DNA from 3 places in the Xanthomonas medicagonis genome. Region 2 is predicted to be linked to each of the others. Evidence: predicted binding sites of a transcription regulator. Region 2 holds the regulator's gene; each other region holds the start of a gene.
What was found. The regulator HrcA, encoded in region 2, represses chaperone genes, less so after heat shock. The targets are predictions, from matches to a motif close to TTNGCACTCNNNNNNNNNGAGTGCNAA.
Positions count from the first base shown of each region.

Region 1: the regulator HrcA is predicted to act here: its motif matches at 5,112-5,138, upstream of AB3X07_RS20480 (co-chaperone GroES).
Region 3: the regulator HrcA is predicted to act here: its motif matches at 4,923-4,949, upstream of rpoH (RNA polymerase sigma factor RpoH).

Region 1 covers NZ_CP162488.1:4,832,814-4,840,191, forward strand. The annotation lists gene AB3X07_RS20455 (AAA family ATPase) at 1-282, shown strand, start outside; gene AB3X07_RS20460 (GIY-YIG nuclease family protein) at 485-796, opposite strand; gene AB3X07_RS20465 (3-deoxy-7-phosphoheptulonate synthase) at 1,265-2,338, opposite strand; gene AB3X07_RS20470 (hypothetical protein) at 2,650-2,895, opposite strand; gene groL (chaperonin GroEL) at 2,975-4,621, opposite strand; gene AB3X07_RS20480 (co-chaperone GroES) at 4,774-5,061, opposite strand; gene AB3X07_RS20485 (endonuclease) at 5,335-7,104, shown strand.
Region 2 covers NZ_CP162488.1:2,177,717-2,185,094, forward strand. The annotation lists gene recN (DNA repair protein RecN) at 1-1,352, opposite strand, end outside; gene hrcA (heat-inducible transcriptional repressor HrcA) at 1,466-2,524, shown strand; gene grpE (nucleotide exchange factor GrpE) at 2,707-3,228, shown strand; gene dnaK (molecular chaperone DnaK) at 3,379-5,304, shown strand; gene dnaJ (molecular chaperone DnaJ) at 5,455-6,585, shown strand; gene AB3X07_RS09330 (hypothetical protein) at 6,745-7,378, shown strand, end outside.
Region 3 covers NZ_CP162488.1:723,887-731,264, reverse strand. The annotation lists gene AB3X07_RS03190 (VanW family protein) at 12-1,718, opposite strand; gene AB3X07_RS03185 (NAD(P)/FAD-dependent oxidoreductase) at 1,933-3,237, shown strand; gene AB3X07_RS03180 (trimeric intracellular cation channel family protein) at 3,295-3,912, shown strand; gene rpoH (RNA polymerase sigma factor RpoH) at 4,033-4,911, opposite strand; gene ung (uracil-DNA glycosylase) at 5,132-5,860, opposite strand; gene AB3X07_RS03165 (response regulator) at 5,883-6,725, opposite strand; gene ftsX (permease-like cell division protein FtsX) at 6,733-7,378, opposite strand, start outside.

The DNA.
Region 1 (7,378 bases), 2.7 Mb from region 2:
TGGATTGCCGCCCTGCTGAGCCCGCGCCCGCCGGAACTGCTGGTGCTCAACGAACCGGAAGCGAGCCTGCACCCGGACCTGTTGCCGGCGCTGGCGCGGCTGATCGGCGGCGCCGCGCGGCATGCGCAGATCATCGTGGTCTCGCATGCCAGCCGCCTGATCGCGGCGCTGGAGCAGCAGCCGGATTGCCTGCACCACCTGCTGATCAAGGAACACGGCCAGACCGACGTCGCCGGCCTGCGCGCGCTCGACCGCCCGGCGTGGCATTGGCCCAGCCGCTGAGGCGGACCGTGCCTGCGGCGGCACGCCTGCTGCGGACTGCGGCATGCCTGGTGGGCGATTGTGGCGTCGTTCGAGTCCATCGCGTCGGGACTGAAGTCCCTGCCGCACGGGTGTGCGTGCACGCCCGACGCGCTCCCCTGTAGGAGCGGCTTCAGCCGCGACGGGGCGTTACCGGTAGCGGCTGTCGCGGCTGAAGCCGCTCCTACATCACCGCGGATTCGGCGGTCGCTTGCGGGGTATCGGACACCGGCGCGGGCTCCGACGCGCTCAGGAACGCCAGCTTGCGGCCACGCGGCAGTTGCTTGAGCGCGTATTCGGCGCGCGAGGCGGCGGCGCGGTCCGGATAGGCGCGGCTGGCGAGCAGGCGCACCGGCGGGTTGGCGCGGGTGTACTTGGCGCCGGTGCCGCGCAGGTGCGCCTGGAAGCGCGCCTGCAGGTCGGGGGTGATGCCGGCGTAGTAGCTGCCGTTGCGGCATTCGAGCAGGTACAGGAACCAGGGCGAGTCGGCGGCCATGCGCGCATTATCGACCATGCCATGGCATCCGCCAGCGCGTGCGGCAGACCATGCGATCGGACACGCCGCCTTCGCTCCGGCCCTCACGACGTTGCCGCCCGCGATCGCGCTTGCCGTGGCCACGGCATGCAGGCGCATCCGTCTTCCATCCATTGGAAGTGGCCTTCCGGCAAGGCACGCGACGCGTCTGCCCAGTGCCTCGATCCCGAACACCCGGGGCGAACATGCCCACCGCGCTGAACCCGCGACAACAGGCTTTAACGCCCCGCGAACACCTTGCCAGCCACTGCCACACACCGGCATATCGCGGCGATCAGGGAGGCGGATAACGTCATCACCGGCTCGCAGCCGTCGACACCGAAGCTCTCTCCCTTCGCATTCGGCGGCGCGGCCGGCCCCTCTTCGGGCGAGCCCCGCCCTCCACGCACGCAGCCGGCCAGGCTGCGTGCGCTTTCCGAACGACAGCCCTCAGGCCGCCTGCGCCACGCGCGCCTGGCGCCGCGCGCGCACCGCCTGCGCCAGCCGCTCCAGCACCTGTACCGAGCTGTCCCAGTCGATGCAGCCGTCGGTGATGCTCTGCCCGTAGACCAGCGGCTGGCCGGCGACCAGTTCCTGGCGCCCGCCGACCAGGTGGCTTTCCACCATCACCCCGACGATGCGGGGCTGCCCGGCCTCCAGTTGCGCGGCGATGGCGTCGATCACCTTGGGCTGGTTGTCCGGATTCTTGCCGCTGTTGGCGTGGCTGGCATCGACCATCAGCCGCGCCGGCAAGCCGGCCTTCTCCAGCGCCTGGCCGGCGGCGGCGACGCTGTCGGCGTCGTAGTTGGGCTGGGTGCCGCCGCGCAGGATCACGTGGCAGTCGGGGTTGCCGGCGGTGGCCGCGACCGCGGTCTGTCCGTCCTTGGTCACCGCCAGGAAATGGTGCGGATGCGAGGCCGCGCCGACCGCGTCGACCGCGATCTTGACGTCGCCGCTGGTGCCGTTCTTGAAGCCCACCGGGCACGACAGGCCCGAGGCCATCTCGCGGTGCACCTGGCTCTCGGTGGTGCGCGCGCCAATCGCGCCCCAGGCCACCAGGTCGGCGATGTACTGCGGCGAGATGATGTCGAGGAACTCCACGCCGGCCGGCAGGCCGAGGCGGTTGATGTCGCGCAGCAGGCCGCGCGCCAGGCGCAGGCCCTTGTTGATGTCGAAGCTGCCGTCGAGGTTGGGGTCGTTGATCAGGCCCTTCCAGCCGACCGTGGTGCGCGGCTTCTCGAAGTACACCCGCATCACGATCTCCAGCGCATCGCCGTAGGTGTCGCGCAGCGGGCGCAGGCGCTGCGCGTACTCCATCGCCGCGACCGGGTCGTGGATCGAGCAGGGGCCGATCACCACCGCCAGGCGGTCGTCGCGGCCGTGCAGGATCTCGTGCAGCGCCGCGCGCGCGGCGGCCACGGTCTGCGAGGCCTCCTCGTCGCAGGGCAGCAGCGCCAGCAGTTGCGAGGGGGGAGTCAGCGGTTCGATCTTGCGGATGCGCAGATCGTCGGTGTGGGGAGCCATGGGGAATCTCTCGGTCGGGTCTGGGTGGGGGCCAGTCCGGCGGCATGAAAAAAGCCGCCAGGTTCGCTGGCGGCTTTCGGGATTGCGGCTGAAGTGTCCTTCAGGGTGAACGCGATCCTTCCTCCGCCAGCGGCATCGGAAAACCGTAGTACCAAAAATAAAAGCTGCGGCAGGAAGCGTTCATGGGATGCAGTGATAACACAGGGTTTGCGGCGGCGCCACAGTTGCATTGGCAACTTTGGGGCTGGGAATCGGGATTCGGGAATGGGGAATCGCAAAGCAGCGGTGCCGCGACCGGTTGCGGTGCTGGACTACCGGTCTTCCACTCGCGGCGCCCGGAAATCCGATGCGTACTCCACCGCCGCTTGGCGGTCGATCACGTTGTCGGAAGGGCGGTTGTCGCGCTGGTGGTCGTAGTGGCGCTTCTTGTCGCGCGAGCGCGACCAGATGCGCGCGACGCATTCCTCCAGCGATGCGACCGGCGGATGCGCCGACGGGTTGGCCAGCTGCGCGACGCCTGCAAGCGTGGCGGGCGAGCGCAGCGGCAGGCCGCGCACCGATACGCAAAAAAAGAGCCCCGCATCGCTGCGGGGCTCCTTTCGACTGCGTGGAACGGGTCGGCCGAGGCCGGCTGGATCAGAAATCCATGCCGCCCATGCCGCCCATGCCGCCGCCCATGCCGCCCGGCGCGGCCGGCTCGTCCTTCTTCGGGGCCTCGGCCACCATCGCTTCGGTGGTGATCATCAGGCCCGCGATCGAGGCGGCGTTCTGCAGCGCCGAACGGGTCACCTTGGTCGGATCCAGGATGCCGAACTCGACCATGTCGCCGAACTCGCCGTTGGCGGCGTTGTAGCCGAAGTTGCCGGTGCCTTCCTTGACCTTGTTCAGGATCACGGACGGCTCTTCGCCGGCGTTGGTGACGATCTCGCGCAGCGGCGCTTCCATCGCGCGCAGCGCGATCTGGATGCCGTGGGTCTGATCTTCATTGGCGCCCTTCAGCTCGCCGATCGCGGTCAGCGCGCGCACCAGGGCCACGCCGCCGCCCGGGACCACGCCTTCTTCCACCGCCGCACGGGTCGCGTGCAGGGCGTCTTCGACGCGCGCCTTCTTTTCCTTCATCTCGATCTCGGTCGAGGCACCGACCTTGATCACCGCCACGCCGCCGGCCAGCTTGGCCACGCGCTCCTGCAGCTTCTCGCGGTCGTAGTCCGAGGAGGTCTCCTCGATCTGCGCCTTGATCTGCTTGATGCGCGACTCGATCGCCGTGGTGTCGCCGGCGCCGTCGATGATGGTGGTGTTCTCCTTGGAGACCTGCACCTTCTTGGCGCGGCCAAGGTCCTTGATGGTCGCCTTCTCCAGCGCCAGGCCCACTTCCTCGGAGATCACGGTGCCGCCGGTCAGCACGGCCATGTCTTCCAGCATCGCCTTGCGACGGTCGCCGAAGCCCGGGGCCTTGACCGCCACGACCTTGACGATGCCGCGGATGGTGTTGACCACCAGGGTCGCCAGCGCCTCGCCTTCGACTTCCTCGGCGACGATCAGCAGCGGCTTGCCGGCCTTGGCCACGCCTTCCAGCACGGGCAGCAGGTCACGCACGTTGGAGATCTTCTTGTCGTGCAGCAGGATGAACGGGTCGTCCAGGTCGGCCTGCTGGCTCTGCTGGTTGTTGATGAAGTACGGCGACAGGTAGCCGCGGTCGAACTGCATGCCCTCGACCACGTCCAGCTCGTTCTCCAGGCCCGAACCTTCCTCGACGGTGATCACGCCTTCCTTGCCGACCTTCTTCATCGCGTCGGCGATGATGTTGCCGATCGACTCGTCGGAGTTGGCCGAGATGGTGCCGACCTGGGCGATCGCCTTGTCGTCGGCGGTGGGCTTGCTGATCTTCTTCAGCTCGGCCACGGCGGCCACGACGGCCTTGTCGATGCCGCGCTTGAGGTCCATCGGGTTCATGCCGGCGGCGACCGCCTTGGACCCTTCGCGGATCAGCGCCTGCGCCAGCACGGTGGCGGTAGTGGTGCCGTCGCCGGCGTTGTCGGAGGTCTTGGAGGCGACTTCCTTCACCATCTGCGCGCCCATGTTCTCGAACTTGTCGGCCAGTTCGATTTCCTTGGCGACGGAGACGCCGTCCTTGGTGATGGTCGGGGCGCCGAAGCTCTTCTCGAGCACGACGTTGCGGCCCTTCGGGCCCAGGGTCGCCTTGACGGCATTGGCGAGGATGTTGACGCCGCGCACCATGCGCGAACGGGCGTCTTCACCGAAACGGATATCTTTGGCAGCCATTGGAGTTACCTCGGGAATAGGGAATGGAGAACAGGGAATAGGAAGATCAAGAGCGGAAGGTCGGGACGGGACGGAAATCGCAGGCGGGCAGGAAACCCGCTCTTGCCGATTCCCGATTCACCATTCCCGATTCCCGCGAGCGGCGGCGCTTTTTAGCCGACGATCGCCAGGATGTCGTCTTCGCGCAGCACCTTGTACTCGACGCCTTCGGCCTTGTAGCTGGAGCCGGCGTACTGGCCGTAGATGACCTTGTCGCCGACCTTGACCGCCGGGGCGCGGACGCTGCCGTTGTCCAGCGGCTTGCCGCTGCCGATGGCGACGATCTCGCCCTTGGTGGACTTTTCCTTGGCCGAATCCGGGATCACGATGCCGCCGGCGGAGATTTCGTCGGCTTCGATCGGCTTGACTACGACGCGGTCGTGAAGCGGCTTGATGCTCATTGAGTGAGACCCTCTTAAGTGATTGATTGGTCTAGGAAAGGTCGGCGATGTTAGCACTCGCATGTGACGACTGCCAGCAGCGCTCGCGAAAAAACCCGGTACGCCGGGATGCGCTTGATGTGGTGCTGGCCTGGAGGCTTTCAAGGGCCCGGGCGCAAAAAATTTCGCGATGGCCGCCGGCCCGACGCCGGAACTGGTAACCGGATTCCGCACGCTGTCACACAGGCAGGCTAGGCTCGCAGGCCAGGGGGGATCGTCCAAAGGGAGTTGTCGATGAAGCCATCCGCCGTTGCGTTACCTCTCGCCTGTCTGCTGGCCCTGGCCGGCCATGCCCAGGCCGCCGTGTTCATCAACGAATTGCACTACGACGACGCCACCGCCGCCGGCGATACCGGCGAAGGCGTGGAGATCGTCGCCACCGCCGGGGAGAGCCTGAGCGGCTACAAGGTCTACCTCTACAACGGCAGCAACCCCGGCGCCGCCACGGTCTATGCCACCAGTGCGGTGCCGGCCGGCAACCTGGTCAGCTGCGGCGGTCAGGTCCGCATCGCCACCGTGAGCTATGCCAGCAACGGCGTGCAGAACGGCCCCAACGACGGCCTGGCGCTGGTCGACGGCAGCGGCCAGGTGGTGCAGTTCCTCAGCTACGAGGGCGCGATCACCGGCGGCGGCGGCCCGGCCGCCGGCCTGACCAGCCAGAACCTGCCGGTCAGCGAGAGCAACAGCACCGCGGCCGGGACCTCGCTGCAACTGCGCGGCAGCAACGGCAGCACCGCGGCCGACTTCACCTGGGCCGGCAGCTCGGCCAGCAGCTTCGGCGCCTGCAACAGCGGCCAGACCTTCAGCGGCGGCAGCGCCAATACCGCGCCATCGGTGACCGCGACCACCCCGGCACAGGGCGCCAGCAATTTCCCCGCCGCCGGCGACCTGGCGGTCAGCTTCAGTGAGGCGGTGACCCTGTCCAGCGGCGCGTTCGCACTGAGCTGCAGCCAGTCCGGCACGGTGCCGCTGAGCTACCCCAGCAGCGGCAGCCAGTTCGCGATCTCCACCAACAGCGCCCTGGCCGCCGGCGAAAGCTGCAACCTGAGCATCCTCGCCGCGCGCGTCAGCGACGCCGGCGGTGCGCATCCGGCGCAGGACAGCAGCATCGCCTTCAGCGTCGCCAGCGGCACTGGCGGCGGCGGCAGCGGCTACTACTCGCGGGTCAACACCTCCAGCCCCAGCCAGTTGCGCTGCTCGCTGCACGAGACGATCAAGGGCCACACCGTCTACCCGTACAGCAGCAGCTCCGGCACCAATACCTGGACCATCCTGGAGATCGCCGACGAGGACCCGAACAACAGCGGGCGCATCCTCGACGCCTACCGCAACCGCAGCTACGCCAAGGTCGCCGACCGCGCCGGCAGCGGCAGCGGCCTGAAGTACAACCGCGAGCACAGCTGGCCGAACTCGCTGGGCTTCGGCAGCGCCACCGGCGACAAGGGCCTGCCCTACGCGCCGTACACCGACACGCACATGCTGTACCTGACCGACTCGGCCTGGAACGCCGACCGCGGCAACAAGCCCTACGCCAACTGCGACAGCAACTGCGGCGAGCGCGCCACCGAGGCCAACGCCGGCTTCGGCGGCGGCAGCGGCGCCTATCCGGGCAACTCCAACTGGGTGCGCACCCCGGACGGCAACGGCGGCAGCTTCGAGGTGTGGAACCACCGCAAGGGCGACATGGCGCGCGCGGTCATGTACATGGCGATCCGCTACGAAGGCGGCACCGACGCGGCCACCGGCCAGTCCGAGCCGGACCTGGAACTGACCGACGACCGCAGCAAGATCGTCAAGACCTCGTCCTCGCCGGCGTACATGGGCCTGCTGTCGACCCTGATCGCATGGAGCCAGCAGGATCCGCCGGACGACGCCGAGCGTGCCCGCAACGAGGTGGTCTTCAGCTTCCAGGGCAACCGCAACCCGTTCATCGACCATCCGGAGTGGGCGACGCCGTCGCTGTTCACCTCCGCCAAGCCGGCCAGTTGCCAGTTGCTCAACTGACCCGTGCCTCCCGGCGCGCCGCAATGGCGCGCCGGGACTTGCGTGGCCCCAGGTGCGCCGGATGACGCGCCGGCGGTGCCACCCGGAACCGCCCCCGCACGGCGCTCCACAGCCATCGCCGCGCGCTGACCTTGGTTGGACGTGTGCAGCGCCGAACGGCCAATCGCGGCCAGGCGTTCGCCTCAGGCTACGCTCCCGCCTCGATCGCAACTGGACGGATCGCCACGCCAGCCGGTGGTGGATGGCCGCGCACTGCACCTGCGGAAGCAGCCCG
Region 2 (7,378 bases):
TCCAGGCCCAGCGCGGCGACCTCGATCGCCAGCGAGATGCGCGACAGCTCGCCGCCGGAGGCGACCTTGCGCAGGGCGCGCGGCGGCTGCCCGGCATTGGCCGCGACCAGGAATTCCACGCGCTCGGCGCCGGTCGGATCGGGGCGCTCGACCTCCTGCGCTTCGAGCTGGATTTCGAAGCGGCCGCCGCCCATGCCCAGTTCGCCGATCAGCGCGGTGGTGTCGCGCGACAGCGCCTGCGCGCCGCGCTGGCGGGTGCCGGTGAGGGCGGCGGCGGCCGTGCGCCAGGCCTGCGCCGCGTGCCCGATCTCCGCGTCCAGTGCGTCCAGCCGTTCGCCGGCACCTCGCAGGCCCTCGACCTCGGCCAGCAGCGCGTCGCGGTGCTCGCCCAGGGTGTCCGGGGTGACCCGGTGCTTGCGCGCCAGGTCGTGCAGCCGGCCGAGCCGGCGTTCCATGTCCTCGAACTGCGCAGGGTCGGCATCGAGGTCGTCGCGGACCCGGTCGATCAGCGCCAGTGCCTCTTCCAACTGGATCGCCGCGCTGTCGAGCAGCGCCTGCACCTCGGCCAGGCGTTCGTCGTACTCGCCGACCTTGCCCAGGTCGTGGCGGGTCTGCTGCAGCAGGTCCAGCACCGCCGGCGCCTCGTCGCCGTTGATCCGCTGCGCGGCGGCCTCGCAGGCGCCGATCAGCGCGGCGGCATGGGCCTGGCGGCGATGGTTGGCATCCAGGGCGGCGATCGCCGCCGGCTCCAGGTCCTCGCGCTGCAGTTCGGCCAACTGGTGTTCGAGGAAGCCGATGCGGTCGCTGACGTCGCCCTGCGCCAGCAGCGCCTCGCGTTCGGCCAGCAGCGCCTGCCAGCGTGTGGCGGCGGCGCGCACCGCGGCGCGTTCGGCCTCGTTGCGGGCATAGGCGTCGAGCAGGCCGAGCTGGCTGCCGCGCGACAGCAGCGCCTGGTGCTCGTGCTGGCCGTGGATCTCGACCAGGCGCCCGGCCAGTTCCGCCAGCTGCGACAGGGTCACCGGCCGGCCGTTGATCCAGGCGCGCGAGCCGCCGTCGGCGCGGATCACCCGCCGTAGCTGGCACTGGTCCTCGTCGTCGAGTTCGTTGTCGCGCAGCCATGCGCGGGCCGGGGCGTCCGCCGGCACGGCGAATTCGGCCGACAGTTCGGCGCGGTCGGCGCCGTGGCGGACCACGCCGCTGTCGGCGCGCAGCCCGGACAGGAAGCCGAGTGCGTCCACCATCAGCGACTTGCCGGCGCCGGTCTCGCCGGACACCACGGTCATGCCAGGGCCGAATTCCAGTTCGGTGCCGCGGACCACGGCGAAATCCTTGATCGAGAGATGTCTGAGCATGGGGGTCGCAAATCCAGGGCCGCGCAACGCTAGCACGCGCGGGTAGGTGGGCCAATGACTTGCCAAGCCGGCAGGCAGCCATTATCTAGTGTCCAGTCTCACGGAGTGATTCCATGCGCGCCTCCCCGGTCCACTCCTCGCTCGATCCGCGTGCCCGGCAGCTTCTGCGCACGCTGATCTCGCGCTACATCCGCGATGGCGAACCGGTCGGCTCGCAGACCCTGGCCCGCCACGCCGGGCTGGACGTGAGCCCGGCGACGATCCGCAACATCCTCGCCGACCTGGAGGACGCCGGGCTGCTCAGTTCGCCGCACACCTCGGCCGGGCGCGTGCCCACCGCCACCGGCTACCGCGTGTTCGTCGACAGCCTGGTGCAGATGCGCCCGCCGGCCGAGGGCGAGGTGGCGCGGCTGCGCGCGGAGATGGCCAATGCCGCCGGCACCCAGGCGCTGCTGGGCAGCGCCTCGGAGCTGCTGTCGGCGATGACCCATTTCGTCGGCGTGGTCAGCGCGCCCAAGCGCGAGCAGTTCGCGTTCCGGCACATCGACTTCGTGCCGCTGGACGCGCGGCGGGTGCTGGCGATCCTGGTGTTCGCCGACAACGAGGTGCAGAACCGGGTGATCGAGCCGCGCAAGGCCTACGAGCCGGCCGAGCTGGAGCGCGTCGCCAACTATTTGAATACGCATTTCGCCGGCCGCGCGCTGGCCGACATCCGCGCCAGCCTGCTGCGCGAGCTGCGCCATGCGCGCGACGCGATGGAGCAGTTGCTGGCGCACAGCGTGGAGCTGGCCGAGCAGGCGCTGGCCCCGGCCGGCGACGACATGGTGCTGGCCGGGCAGACCAAGCTGATGGGGGTGCAGGACCTGTCGGACCTGGACCGGCTGCGCGAACTGTTCGAGATCTTCGCCAGCAAGCGCGAGATCCTGCAACTGCTGGAGCGCACCATCCGCGCGCCGGGCGTGCGCATCTTCATCGGCGAGGAGACCGGGGTGGTGCCGCTGGAGAGCGTGTCGCTGGTCACCGCCCCGTACATGGCCGGCGGCCAGGTGCTAGGCGTGCTCGGGGTGATCGGCCCCAAGCGCATGGACTACGACCGGGTGATCCCGCTGGTGCAGACCGCCGCCGACGTGCTGGGCGCCACCCTCGACCCGACCCCACCGGCCGAACGCTAGCTGTGATCTGTCGGTAGCGTGTTCCTCCCGGGCCGGCCAGCCGGCCGCCGCGCACCCGCTTTCCCATTCCCGATTCCCGCCTCCCCATTCCCCCAAAATGCAACACAGCATCTTGAATCCCGTCCCGACGCCCACATAGGTGGTCCGGTAGGGCGGGTGCACCTCCCGCCAGGGAACCGGAAATGAACCAAGACCACCCCGAATTCGATTCTGAACACCTGTCCGAGGCGCAGCAGCCCTCCACCGATCCGCTGCAGGCGGAGCTGGAGACGCTGCGCAGCGAACTGGCGCTGGTCAAGGCCGATGCGCTGCGCGAGCGCGCCGACCTGGAAAACCAGCGCAAGCGCATCGCCCGCGATGTCGAGCAGGCACGCAAGTTCGCCAACGAACGCCTGCTCGGCGACCTGCTGCCGGTGTTCGACAGCCTGGACGCCGGCCTGGCCGCCGCCGGCAGCGAGCCCAGCCCGCTGCGCGACGGCCTGGAGCTGACCTACAAGCAACTGCTCAAGGTCGCCGCCGACAACGGGCTGACCTTGCTCGACCCGACCGGGCAACCGTTCAACCCGGAACACCACCAGGCGATCAGCCAGGCCGAGGCCGAGGGCGTCGCCCCGGGCCACGTGATGCAGGTGTTCCAGAAGGGCTACCTGCTCAACGACCGTCTGCTGCGGCCGGCGCTGGTGGTGGTGGCCAAGCACGACTGAGGCGCGCCGCCGCCGGTGCGCGCCTGAATCGGGCGCGTCCGCGGTGGAACGCTTGTTTGCGGTGATGGCTTGAATGAACCCCGGCCATCCCTATATCCGAACCAGACCCCGGCTGCGGCCGGATACCCGACATTTTCAGGAGTCATTCCAATGGGCAAGATCATCGGCATCGACCTGGGCACGACCAACTCGTGCGTGGCGATCATGGACGGCGGCAAGGCCCGCGTCATCGAGAATTCCGAGGGCGACCGCACCACGCCTTCGATTGTGGCCTACACCAAGGACGGCGAAGTGCTGGTGGGCGCCTCGGCCAAGCGCCAGGCCGTCACCAACCCCAAGAACACCTTCTACGCGGTGAAGCGCCTGATCGGCCGCAAGTTCACCGACGCCGAAGTGCAGAAGGACATCGGCCTGGTGCCGTACGGCATCGTGCAGCACGACAACGGCGACGCCTGGGTGGCCACCGCCGACGGGCGCAAGCTGGCCTCGCAGGAAATCTCCGCGCAGGTGCTGGAGAAGATGAAGAAGACCGCCGAGGCGTTCCTGGGCGAGACCGTCACCGAGGCGGTCATCACCGTGCCGGCGTACTTCAACGACAGCCAGCGCCAGGCGACCAAGGACGCCGGCCGCATCGCCGGTCTGGACGTCAAGCGCATCATCAACGAGCCGACCGCCGCGGCGCTGGCCTACGGCCTGGACAAGGGCCAGGGCGGCGACCGCAAGATCGCCGTGTACGACCTGGGCGGCGGCACCTTCGACGTGTCGATCATCGAGATCGCCAACGTCGACGGCGAGAAGCAGTTCGAAGTGCTGGCCACCAACGGCGACACCTTCCTGGGCGGCGAAGACTTCGACAAGCGCGTCATCGACTACCTCGTCGACGAGTTCAGCAAGGACCAGGGCATCGACCTGCGCAAGGATCCGCTGGCGCTGCAGCGCCTGAAGGACGCCGCCGAGCGCGCCAAGATCGAGCTGTCGTCCTCGCAGCAGACCGAAGTCAACCTGCCGTACGTCACCGCCGACGCGTCTGGTCCGAAGCACCTCAACATCAAGCTGACCCGCGCCAAGCTGGAAGCGCTGGTCGACGACCTGGTCAAGCGCACCATCGAACCGTGCCGCACCGCGTTGAACGACGCCGGCCTGCGCGCCAGCGACATCACCGAGGTGATCCTGGTCGGTGGCCAGACCCGCATGCCGAAGGTGCAGCAGGCGGTGGCCGAGTTCTTCGGCAAGGACCCGCGCAAGGACGTCAACCCCGACGAGGCGGTGGCGCTGGGTGCGGCGATCCAGGGTGGCGTGCTGGCCGGCGACGTCAAGGACGTGCTGCTGCTCGACGTGACCCCGCTGAGCCTGGGCATCGAGACCCTGGGCGGCGTGTTCACCAAGATCATCGAGAAGAACACCACCATCCCGACCAAGGCCTCGCAGACCTTCTCCACCGCCGAGGACAACCAGTCCGCGGTGACGGTGCACGTGCTGCAGGGCGAGCGCGAGCAGGCCCGCTACAACAAGTCGCTGGCCAAGTTCGACCTGTCCGGCATCGAGCCGGCGCCGCGCGGCCTGCCGCAGGTGGAGGTGTCCTTCGACATCGACGCCAACGGCATCCTGCACGTGTCGGCCAAGGACAAGAAGACCAACAAGGAACAGAAGGTCGAGATCAAGGCCGGTTCGGGTCTGTCGGACGACGAGATCCAGCGGATGGTCGCCGACGCGGAAGCCAACCGCGAGGAAGACAAGAAGTTCCACGAACTGGTGCAGGCGCGCAACCAGGCCGACGGCCTGATCCACGCCACCCGCAGCGCGATCACCGAGCACGGCAGCAAGGTCGGCGGCGACGTGATCGGCAAGGTCGAGTCGGCGCTGGCGGATCTGGAAACCGCGATGAAGGGCGACGACAAGGCCCAGATCGAGGCCAAGACCAAGGCGCTGGAAGAGGCCGGCCAGTCGCTGTACGCGGCCGCGGCGGCGGGCGAACAGCAGCCGGGCGGCAACGCCGGCGGCGCGCAGGCGTCCTCCGCGGCCGACGACGTGGTCGACGCCGAGTTCACCGAAGTCAAAGACGACAAGAAGGCCTGATCCAGCCTTAGGGAATCGGCTCGCGAAGGAGCGGTGCTCAGGCTCCGCTCCTTCGCCGTTTAAGGTTCCCGGTTCCAGCGCCGCTATGACGTATCGCCACAGGATGCCCGTTTTGAACCATTCCCCATTCCCGATCGCCCATTCCCTGCCATGAGCAAACGCGACTATTACGAGGTGCTGGGCGTGGCCCGCGGCGCCAGCGACGACGAGCTGAAGAAGGCCTATCGCCGTTGCGCGATGAAGTACCACCCCGACCGCAACCCGGGCGACCAGGCCGCCGAGGCCGCGTTCAAGGAGTGCAAGGAGGCCTACGAGGTCCTGTCCGACGGCAACAAGCGGCGCATGTACGACGCGCACGGCCATGCCGCGTTCGAGCATGGCATGGGCGGCATGGGCGGCGGTCCCGGCGGCCCGGACATGGGCGACATCTTCGGCGACATCTTCGGCAACATCTTCGGCGGGGCCGGCGGCGGCGCGCGCGCGGCGCGGCGCGGTGCCGACATCGGCTACGTGCTGGAGCTGGACCTGGAGGAAGCGGTCGCCGGGATCGAGCGCCGCATCGAGATCCCGACCCTGGGCGAATGCGAGCACTGCCACGGCAGCGGGTCGGAAGACGGCAAGGTCGAGACCTGCGGCACCTGCCACGGCCGTGGCCAGGTGCGCATCCAGCGCGGCATCTTCGCCATGCAGCAGAGCTGCCCGCACTGCGCCGGCCGCGGCCAGATCGTGCAGAACCCCTGCGGCACCTGCCATGGCGCCGGGCGCGTCGAGGAGACCAAGGTGCTGTCGGTCAAGATCCCCGCCGGCGTGGACAATGGCGACCGCATCCGCCTGTCCGGCGAAGGCGAGGCCGGGCCGGCCGGCACGCCGCCGGGCGACCTGTACGTGGAAGTGCGCGTGCGCGAGCACCCGATCTTCCAGCGCGACGGCGACGACCTGCACTGCGAGGTGCCGATCCGCATCTCCCAGGCCGCGCTGGGCGACACCGTGCGCGTGGCCACCCTGGGTGGCGAGGCGGAAATCCGCATTCCCGCCGAGACCCAGACCGGCAAGCTGTTTCGCTTGCGCGGCAAGGGCGTGCGGTCGGTGCGCAGCCGGAGCGAGGGCGATCTGTACTGTCGCGTGGTGGTGGAAACCCCGGTCAATCTCACCGCCGATCAGCGCAAGTTGCTGGAGCAGTTCGAGGCCACCTTCACCGGCGAGGACGCGCGCAAGCATTCGCCCAAGTCGGCGACCTTCATCGACGGCGTGAAGGGCTTCTGGGACCGGATGACGTCCTGATCCTCGCGCGCGTGTGGCGCGCCGGCATGGTGCCGGCGTGACCACCGCACGCTACACGCGTGGCGCAACGCTGCGCGTGCCGGGTTCTGCCGCTGGCGCGCTCCGGCATGCGACACTGCCGCGGCGCCGACCCAGGCGCGTACGCTTGCAGGATCCGCCATGGACGTCGGCCGTGTTTTTCTCGTTTTCCTTCGCCTCGCCGCGCTGTTGGTCTGCGCAGGCGGCGCGGCGCCCGCGCTGGCCAGTTCCGACGCCGGCTGCTCGCCCGGCCTGTCGCTGCAGTTCGGCGAGTACGGCGGCTGCCAGAACACGGTCGCGCTGGCGCCGGGCAGCGACACGCGGATCAACCTGCTGCTGTTGATGCGCGATGGCGCGGCGCCGGCCATCGCGCGTGCCGGCGCGCTCGCGCCGGCGTTCACCTGGGAGGATGCGGTGGCGGTGCTGCAACCGCCCGGACAGCCGCAGAGCAGGGGCGCCGACGCACTCCTCGACGGCGACGCCAACCGCTGCAACAGCCATGCGCGCGGCGGCAGCGCGTTCGACGCCGCGCTCGACGCCAATCCGCGCGTGCCGGCGGCCGAAAAAGCGCGCCTGCGGCAGGCGCGGCCGGCGCAGTGCCCGGACCAGGAAATCGCCGTTCCCACCGAGGTCGCCTCGGCGGCGGGCAGGGAGTTCGCGCAGTACCTGCAGGCCGCCAGCGCGTTCTATGCCGGCGCGTTCGATGCGTCCGCGCAGGGGTTCGATGGGTTGGGCAAGGCGGCCGATCCCTGGCTCAGGGAAACGGCCCGCTACA
Region 3 (7,378 bases), 1.5 Mb from region 2:
GCCGCGTGTTCTCAGCCCGCCAGCCCCAACACGGCGACCAACTGCACCCGCAACGCCGCACTGTCGCCGGCCTCCACGCAGCGCCACGCTCCCTCGGCCGCATCCAGACCACAAGCGGCGGTGGCGATCACCGGCTTGCCCAGCGCCAACGCCAGCAACAGGCCGCGCGGCTGTTGCTCGATCCACGCCGGCAACACCACCACCGCGGCGGCCTGCACGCCCTCCGCCATCGATCCGACGCGACACACCTCCACGCCACTCCAGAACCCCGGCGTTTCCTGCGCGCCCGGCGGCAACAACAAGCGCACCGGCAGGCCGCGCAGCGCCTCGCGCACTTCGAGCGCGCCCTTGCGCGCCAGCGCGGAGGACGCCAACAACACATCCATCGTGCCGTCGCCGGACCGCACAGTGGCCGGCAGCGAGGGATCAGGCAGCGGCGGCCGCTGCCACGCCAGCGCGATGCCGCGATCGCCGGCCAACGCCAGCAACTGGCGATGCGGCGTGATCCAGTGCCGCGCCTGCGCCAGCGCCGCGCGCTCGGCCTCGACCAGCCGCGGATCGGCGCGGAAGTCGCGCAACGTGGGGCTGCCGGGATGCCGCTGCGCGGCGGCGTCCAGGCGCGCTTGCAGCAACTGCATCGGCAAGGCGGTCATGCACACGTCCCAGCGCCGGCCCTGCAGTTCGCCGGCCAGCCACAATTCCGGCAACAGGCCCTGCGGCACCACCAGGTCGACGTCGCGCGGCCCCAACCGCCGCAGCAGCGCGCGCAGGCGGATCCGCTGCGCGCGTTGCCGCGCCTGCGGCAGCGGCACGCCGCGACGCAGCCACCAGCGTTGCAACAGCGCCGCGTGCCACACCGCGATGCTGGCCCGACGCAGCGCCAGCACGCGATCGCCGGGCTGCCGCCGGCGCGCGCGGTCGGCGGCGAACTCCGGCCAGTCCTCGTCGACCAGCCAGGTGCGGCGGAGGCCGTCCATGCCCGTCGGCACATGCCGATGGCAACTCTCGCGACCGCAACGCGTGCAATCGTTGGCCGCGGCATCCGCCGCCGCGGCGCGGCGCGGCGGCGACAACGGCAGCGGCAACGCGGCGACGCCGGGCGCGCCGCCCACGATGCGCACGTGCAGCGCCTCGCCATCCAGCCACACCTCCAGCCGCCATGCCGATGGCGCGCGCAGGCGCAGGTCGACATAGTTCCAGAACACCACCGCGTCGCGGTCGCGCTCGGCCAGCGAACCGGGAATCACCTGCGTATGCCGGTGCCGCTCGACGATCTCCAGCCCCTGCCGCAACGCGGCGTCGTAGATCGCGTTGGACAACTGGCACAGACCGCCGCCGATCGACGGCACCAGGCAGCCTTCGCGCAGTTCGCGGCCGGCGACGAAACCGCGCCGGCGCGTGGCCCGACCGAGTTGCCGCCAGAAGCTGAAGGTCGCACCGGCCGGCACCTCGATGCCGTGCAGCAGGCGCGCGGCCACGCGCAGGTTGTGGATCTTGCCGGCGACCAGCAGCGGCGCGGTTTCTTCCGACAGCGGCCACAGCGCGGTGACCGATTCGGACAGCGTGCCCGCCTCGACCGGCAGCCCGGTGTCGCGGCGGTGCCGGCGCGGCCCGCCGCGCGCGTCGCGCAGCGCGCGGCGCAGCTGCAGCAGCCGGGTCTTCAGCAGGAACCGCACGCTGCCCCAGCGCGACGGCATCGTCGCGACGGGCGATGCCATGGGCCGCTCCGTTGTCGTCGTTCGCATCACCATGCGCTCCCCCCGCATCCCTGCCTGCGCCTGTCCTCGCGCTACTATAAGCGCATGCAATTCCACTCCCCCAGTCCTTGCATGCCGCGCCGACGGGCGGCCGATCGCCGACCATCCGCCGCGCAACGCGGCAGGCTCGGCAACGGCGGCCAGCGGCTCTCCCCATGCCTGCCTGGACTGCCCGATGTCTAGCGCGCCCGTGCCGCACCTGATCGTGGTCGGCGGCGGTTTCGCCGGCCTGTGGGCCACCCGCGCGCTGGCCAAGACGCCGCTGCGCATCACCCTGATCGACCGCCGCAACCACCACCTGTTCCAGCCGCTGCTGTACCAGGTCGCCACCGCCGGGCTGTCGGCGCCGGACATCGCCGCGCCGCTGCGGCAGATCCTGCGCCACCAGGACAACGTCGAGGTGCGCCTGGGCGAAGTGGTGCACATCGACAAGCAGGCGCGGCAGGTGCGCCTGAGCGATGGCCAGACGTTGGCCTACGACTACCTGCTGGTCGCCACCGGCGCCACCCACGCCTATTTCGGCCACGACGCCTGGGCGGCGCACGCGCCGGGCCTGAAAACCCTGGACGACGCGCTGCACCTGCGCCGCCACCTGCTGCTGGCGTTCGAGCGCGCCGAGGCGGAAACCGACCCCGCCGCGCGCGCGGCCTGGCTCAGCTTCGCCATCGTCGGCGGCGGCCCCACCGGCGTCGAATTGGCCGGCACCCTGGCCGAGATCGCGCGGCACACCCTCAAGCACGAGTTCCGCCGCATCGACCCGTCCGAAGCCAAGGTGCGGCTGATCGAGGCCGGCCCGCGGGTGCTGTCCTCGTTCCCGGAACCGCTGTCGGCGAAGGCGCAGAAGCAACTGGAAAAACTGGGCGTGGAAGTGCTGACCGGCGTGCCGGTGGCCGACATCGACGCCAGCGGCTATCGGCTGGGCAGCACCTTCGTGCCCGCGCGCACCGTGGTCTGGGCCGCCGGCGTGGCGGCCTCGCCGCTGGCGCGCACGCTGGACGCGCCGCTGGACCGCAGCGGACGCGTGCAAGTGCAGCCGGACCTGAGCATCCCCGGCCATCCGGAGTTGTTCGTGGCCGGCGATCTGGCCGCGCTGCAACAGGCCGACGGCCGCCCGGTGCCCGGCGTGGCGCCGGCGGCCAAGCAGATGGGCCGGCACGTCGCCGACACCCTGCGCCGGCGGCTGCGCGGCGACACCGCCAGCGCGCCGTTCCGCTACGCCGACTACGGCAACCTGGCCACCATCGGGCGCATGGCCGCGATCGTGCACCTGGGCCGACTGCAGTTCTCCGGCGTGGTGGCCTGGTGGTTCTGGCTGGCCGCGCACGTGTTCTTCCTGATCGGCTTCCGCAACCGCGTCGTGGTGCTGCTCAACTGGGCCTGGGCGTACTGGAGCTACCAGCGCGCCGCGCGCATCATCCTCGGCGATCCGCCGGCGGCGGAGGAAACGCAGGAGCAGGCCCCGACACCCTTGGAGAGGTGACACCGCCCGACCGGGCTGCGATCCTAGCCGGCCGTTTGCCGCGCCGCAGTCCCCGTCTTGGCGACCCTCCTGTTCCTGCTCGACCTGCTCGGCACCTTCGTGTTCGCGATCAGCGGCGCCACCGTCGGCGTGCGCCATCGCCTGGACCTGTTCGGCGTGCTGGTGCTGTCGTGCGCGGCCGCGGTGTCCGGCGGCATTGCCCGCGACGTGCTGATCGGCGCCACCCCGCCGGCAGCGCTGGCCGACGTGCGCTATCTCGGCGTCGCCTGCCTGGCCGGGCTGCTGGCCTTCTACCGCCACCACACGGTCGAGCGCCTGCGCAATCCGGTGCAGATCTTCGATGCGATGGGCCTGGCGCTGTTCGCGGTGTACGGCACCAGCAAGGCGCTGGCGTTCGGCCTGGGCCCGCTCAGCGCCACCTTGCTGGGCATGCTCAGCGGCATCGGCGGCGGCATCGTCCGCGACCTGCTGGTGGCGCGCACGCCGGTGGTACTGCAGGCCGAGCTGTACGCGGTGGCGGCGCTGCTCGGCGGCGGCGTGGTCGCCGCGGCGCAGGTGCTGCACCTGCCGCAGCCCTGGGGTCTGGCGGTCGGCGCGGTGCTGTGTTTCGGCCTGCGCTTCATGGCGATCCGCTACGGCTGGCACCTGCCGGTGGCGCGTCCGCCGGAATCGTAACGGAGTCGCACGGGGCGCCCGACATTCGAAGTTACCGCACTAGGCGCATCGCCGAGGACAAAAGAAAAGGCCCGGCGGTGCCGGGCCTTTCGCATGTTGCAACCGATCGCCGCAGGCGACTCAGGCGACGAACAGCGCCTTCATCTTCTTCAGCGCGTTCGCCTCGATCTGGCGGATGCGCTCGGCCGACACGCCGTACTCGTCGGCCAGCTCCTGCAGGGTGATCTTGCTGTCGGCATCCAGCCAGCGGCGCTTGATGATGTCGCGCGAACGCGCATCCAGTTCCGCCAGGCCTTCGCGCAGCAGCTGCAGCTGGTTGTCCTCGCTGTCGGCGCGTTCGTAGGCCTGCGAGGGATCTTCCTCGTTGGCCATCAGATACGCGGCCGGCGACGGCGGCGCGTGATCGTCGTCCTCGTCGGACGGCGCATCGAAGCCGATGTCGCGACCGGACAGGCGCGACTCCATCTCCATCACCTCGCGCTCGGACACGTTGAGGTCCTTGGCGACCGCGGTGACTTCCGCCGCGTTCATCCAGCCCAGGCGGGTCTTGGACTTGCGCAGGTTGAAGAACAGCTTGCGCTGCGCCTTGGTCGTGGCGACCTTGACGATGCGCCAGTTCTTCAGGATGTACTCGTGCATCTCGGCACGGATCCAGTGCACCGCGAAGCTGACCAGGCGCACGCCCATGTCCGGGTCGAAGCGCTTGACCGCCTTCATCAGGCCGATGTTGCCTTCCTGGATCAGGTCGCCCAGCGGCAGGCCGTAGCCGTTGTAGCCGCGGGCCACGTGGACCACGAAGCGCAGGTGGGAATGGACCAGTTCGCGCGCCGCATCCAGGTCTTCCTGGTCACGGTAACGCACCGCCAGCGCACGTTCCTCGTCGGACGTCAGCACCGGGATCTGGTGCACGGCGCCGATGTAGGCATCCAGCGAACCGAGCGGACTGGGAATCGGGAGGTTGTTGGCCACCATCGCGGTGGCGGGAATGGTCTGGCTCATAGGGGCTCATCTTAGCAGTCAACTATTTGGACTGCTGGGTACAGTAAAAAGTTCCTGCGTTCCACTGCTGGAACATTCGCATCAGGAATGGGACTGTGACGGAGACCACTGGAACGCTGCGGCGGGAGGTGCGTAACCGATTACCCGGGCAAAACTAGCACCCGGCCCGCGAAATTTGCGTACATCCGGCGCCGCTCGGAGGCGGCCGTCGAACCGCCGTTCAGCCGCCGTCGGCTGTCGCGTCCAGCGCCGCGCGCGGCGGCAGGCTCCAGTCGATCGGCGGCGCGCCGCGGCGGCGCAGGTACTCGTTGGCCGCCGAGAAATGCTTGCAGCCCAGGAAGCCGCGGTGCGCCGACAGCGGCGAGGGGTGCGGGGCCTTCAGCACGCGGTGGCGGCGGGTGTCGATGACCTTGCCCTTGGCCTGGGCGTAGCTGCCCCAGAGCAGGAACACCAGGCCCTCGCGCTCGCGGTTGAGGGTCTCCACGACGTGGTCGGTAAAACCCTCCCAGCCCTTGCCCTGGTGCGCGCCGGCGCGGCCTTCCTCCACCGTCAGCACCGCATTGAGCAGCAGCACGCCGCGCTGCGCCCACGGCAGCAGGCAGCCATGGTCGGGACGGCGGATGCCCAGGTCGTCCTCGATCTCCTTGTAGATGTTCAGCAGCGACGGCGGCACCGGCACCCCGGGCAGCACCGAGAAGCACAGCCCGTGCGCCTGCCCGTAGCCGTGGTACGGATCCTGGCCGAGGATCACCACCTCGACCTTGTCGAACGGGGTCGCCTCGAACGCGGCGAAGATCTGCCGCCCTGGCGGGAAGATCCGCGCGCCGGCCGCCTTGCGCTGGCGCAGGAAGTCGGCCAGCGCGCGCATCTCCGGGCGCAGCAGCCAGTCGCCGACCTGCGCCTTCCACGAGGGTTCCAGTTGGATCCGGGTGTCGTCTTCGTTGCTCATGCGGGTTCGGCGGGTCGCTCGGTCAGAAGGTCACGGCGGTGTCGTTGAGCTTGGCCAAGCGCAGCTGGAACAGCACCTTGGTGACCAGCAGGCGCTCCTCGATCGGCTTCTGCACCAGGTCGTTGGCGCCGGCGCGCAGCAGCTCGGACTGGTTGTGCGGATTGCTGTCGCCGGTCATCACCAGCACCGGCATGCGCCGCTTGCCGTAGGCGAAATCGATGCGGATGCGCTGCACCACGTCGCGGCCGTTGAGTTCGCCCTTGAGGGTGACGTCGGTCAGCACCAGGTCGATGCGGCGCGTGGTGCGGCCCAACGACTCGGCGGTGAGCAGCGCGAACGCGTCTTCGGCGGTGAGCACGTGCACCACGCGCAGTTCCTGGCGTTCGAGCATGCGCTTGGTCGCCTCGGCGACCACGCGGCTGTCCTCGACGTAGAGCACGGTGGCGCCGGCCACCGGCTGCGGCTGCACGTAGCCGCGGATGAAGGTCGCCAGCGCCTCGTGGCCCAGCGCCTTGTCGAAATAGTCGGTGACGTATTCGGTGAAGCGGCGCTCGACCAGGTGCTGCTGGGCGTCGCCGGACACCACGATCACCGGCACGTAGGCCTGCCCCGCCGCCTCGCGCACGCTGCGCGCCAGGGCCAGGCCGTCGCCGTCGGGCAGCGCCAGCGAGGTGGTGACCAGATCGACCGGGCCGGCCTCCAGCGCCGCGCGCGCCTCGGCGATGTTGGCGCAGCCGACCACTTCCACGTCCGGCAGTTCGCGGTGCAGCACATCGGCGATCAACTTGCGCACCAGCTTGGAGCCATCGACCACCATCACCCGCGGGGCGTCGCTGATCAGGTGCTTGAGCTCGTGCCGGGACATGCGCGCCTCAGGTGTCGGTGGGACGCGTCTGGCGCAGGAAGTGGCCGGTCACCAGCCACGCGCCGAGCCAGCCCAGCAGCAGGGTGCCGAGCAACACGAACCCCGAGTGCAAGGCGTCCAGGCCGTGCAGCGCGAAATGACTGCCGTAGCTGTCGGCCAGCTCCGCCAGCGGCGGCCCCAGCGCCAGCCCGGAGGCGGCGATCAGGCCCAGCGCCAGCGCGCCGGCACCGAAGCCGTACCACGCGCCCAGGTACAGGAATGGGCGGCGGATGAAGCCATCGCTGGCGCCGAGCAGCTGCAGCACGCCGATCTCCTCGCGCCGCGACTGGATGTCCAGGCGCACGGTGTTGCCGACCACCAGCACCGCGCCGGCGCCGAGCAGCAACGACAGGACCTGCACCAGGCGCTCGCCGAACCGCAGCCAGCCGTCCAGGCGCTTGCGCCACAGCGCGTCGTGCTGCACCAGGTCGGCCTGCGGCAATGCGCTCAGCGAGGCCGCCAACGGCGCGTCGTCGGCCACCGCCGGGGTCACGATCAGCAGCGTCGGCAACGGATTGTCGTCGAGCGCGTCCAACGCCTCGCCCAGCCCCGCGCTGTCGCGCAGCTCGGCCATGCCCTGCTCGGGCGTGCGCAGCGCCACCGCGGCCACGTCG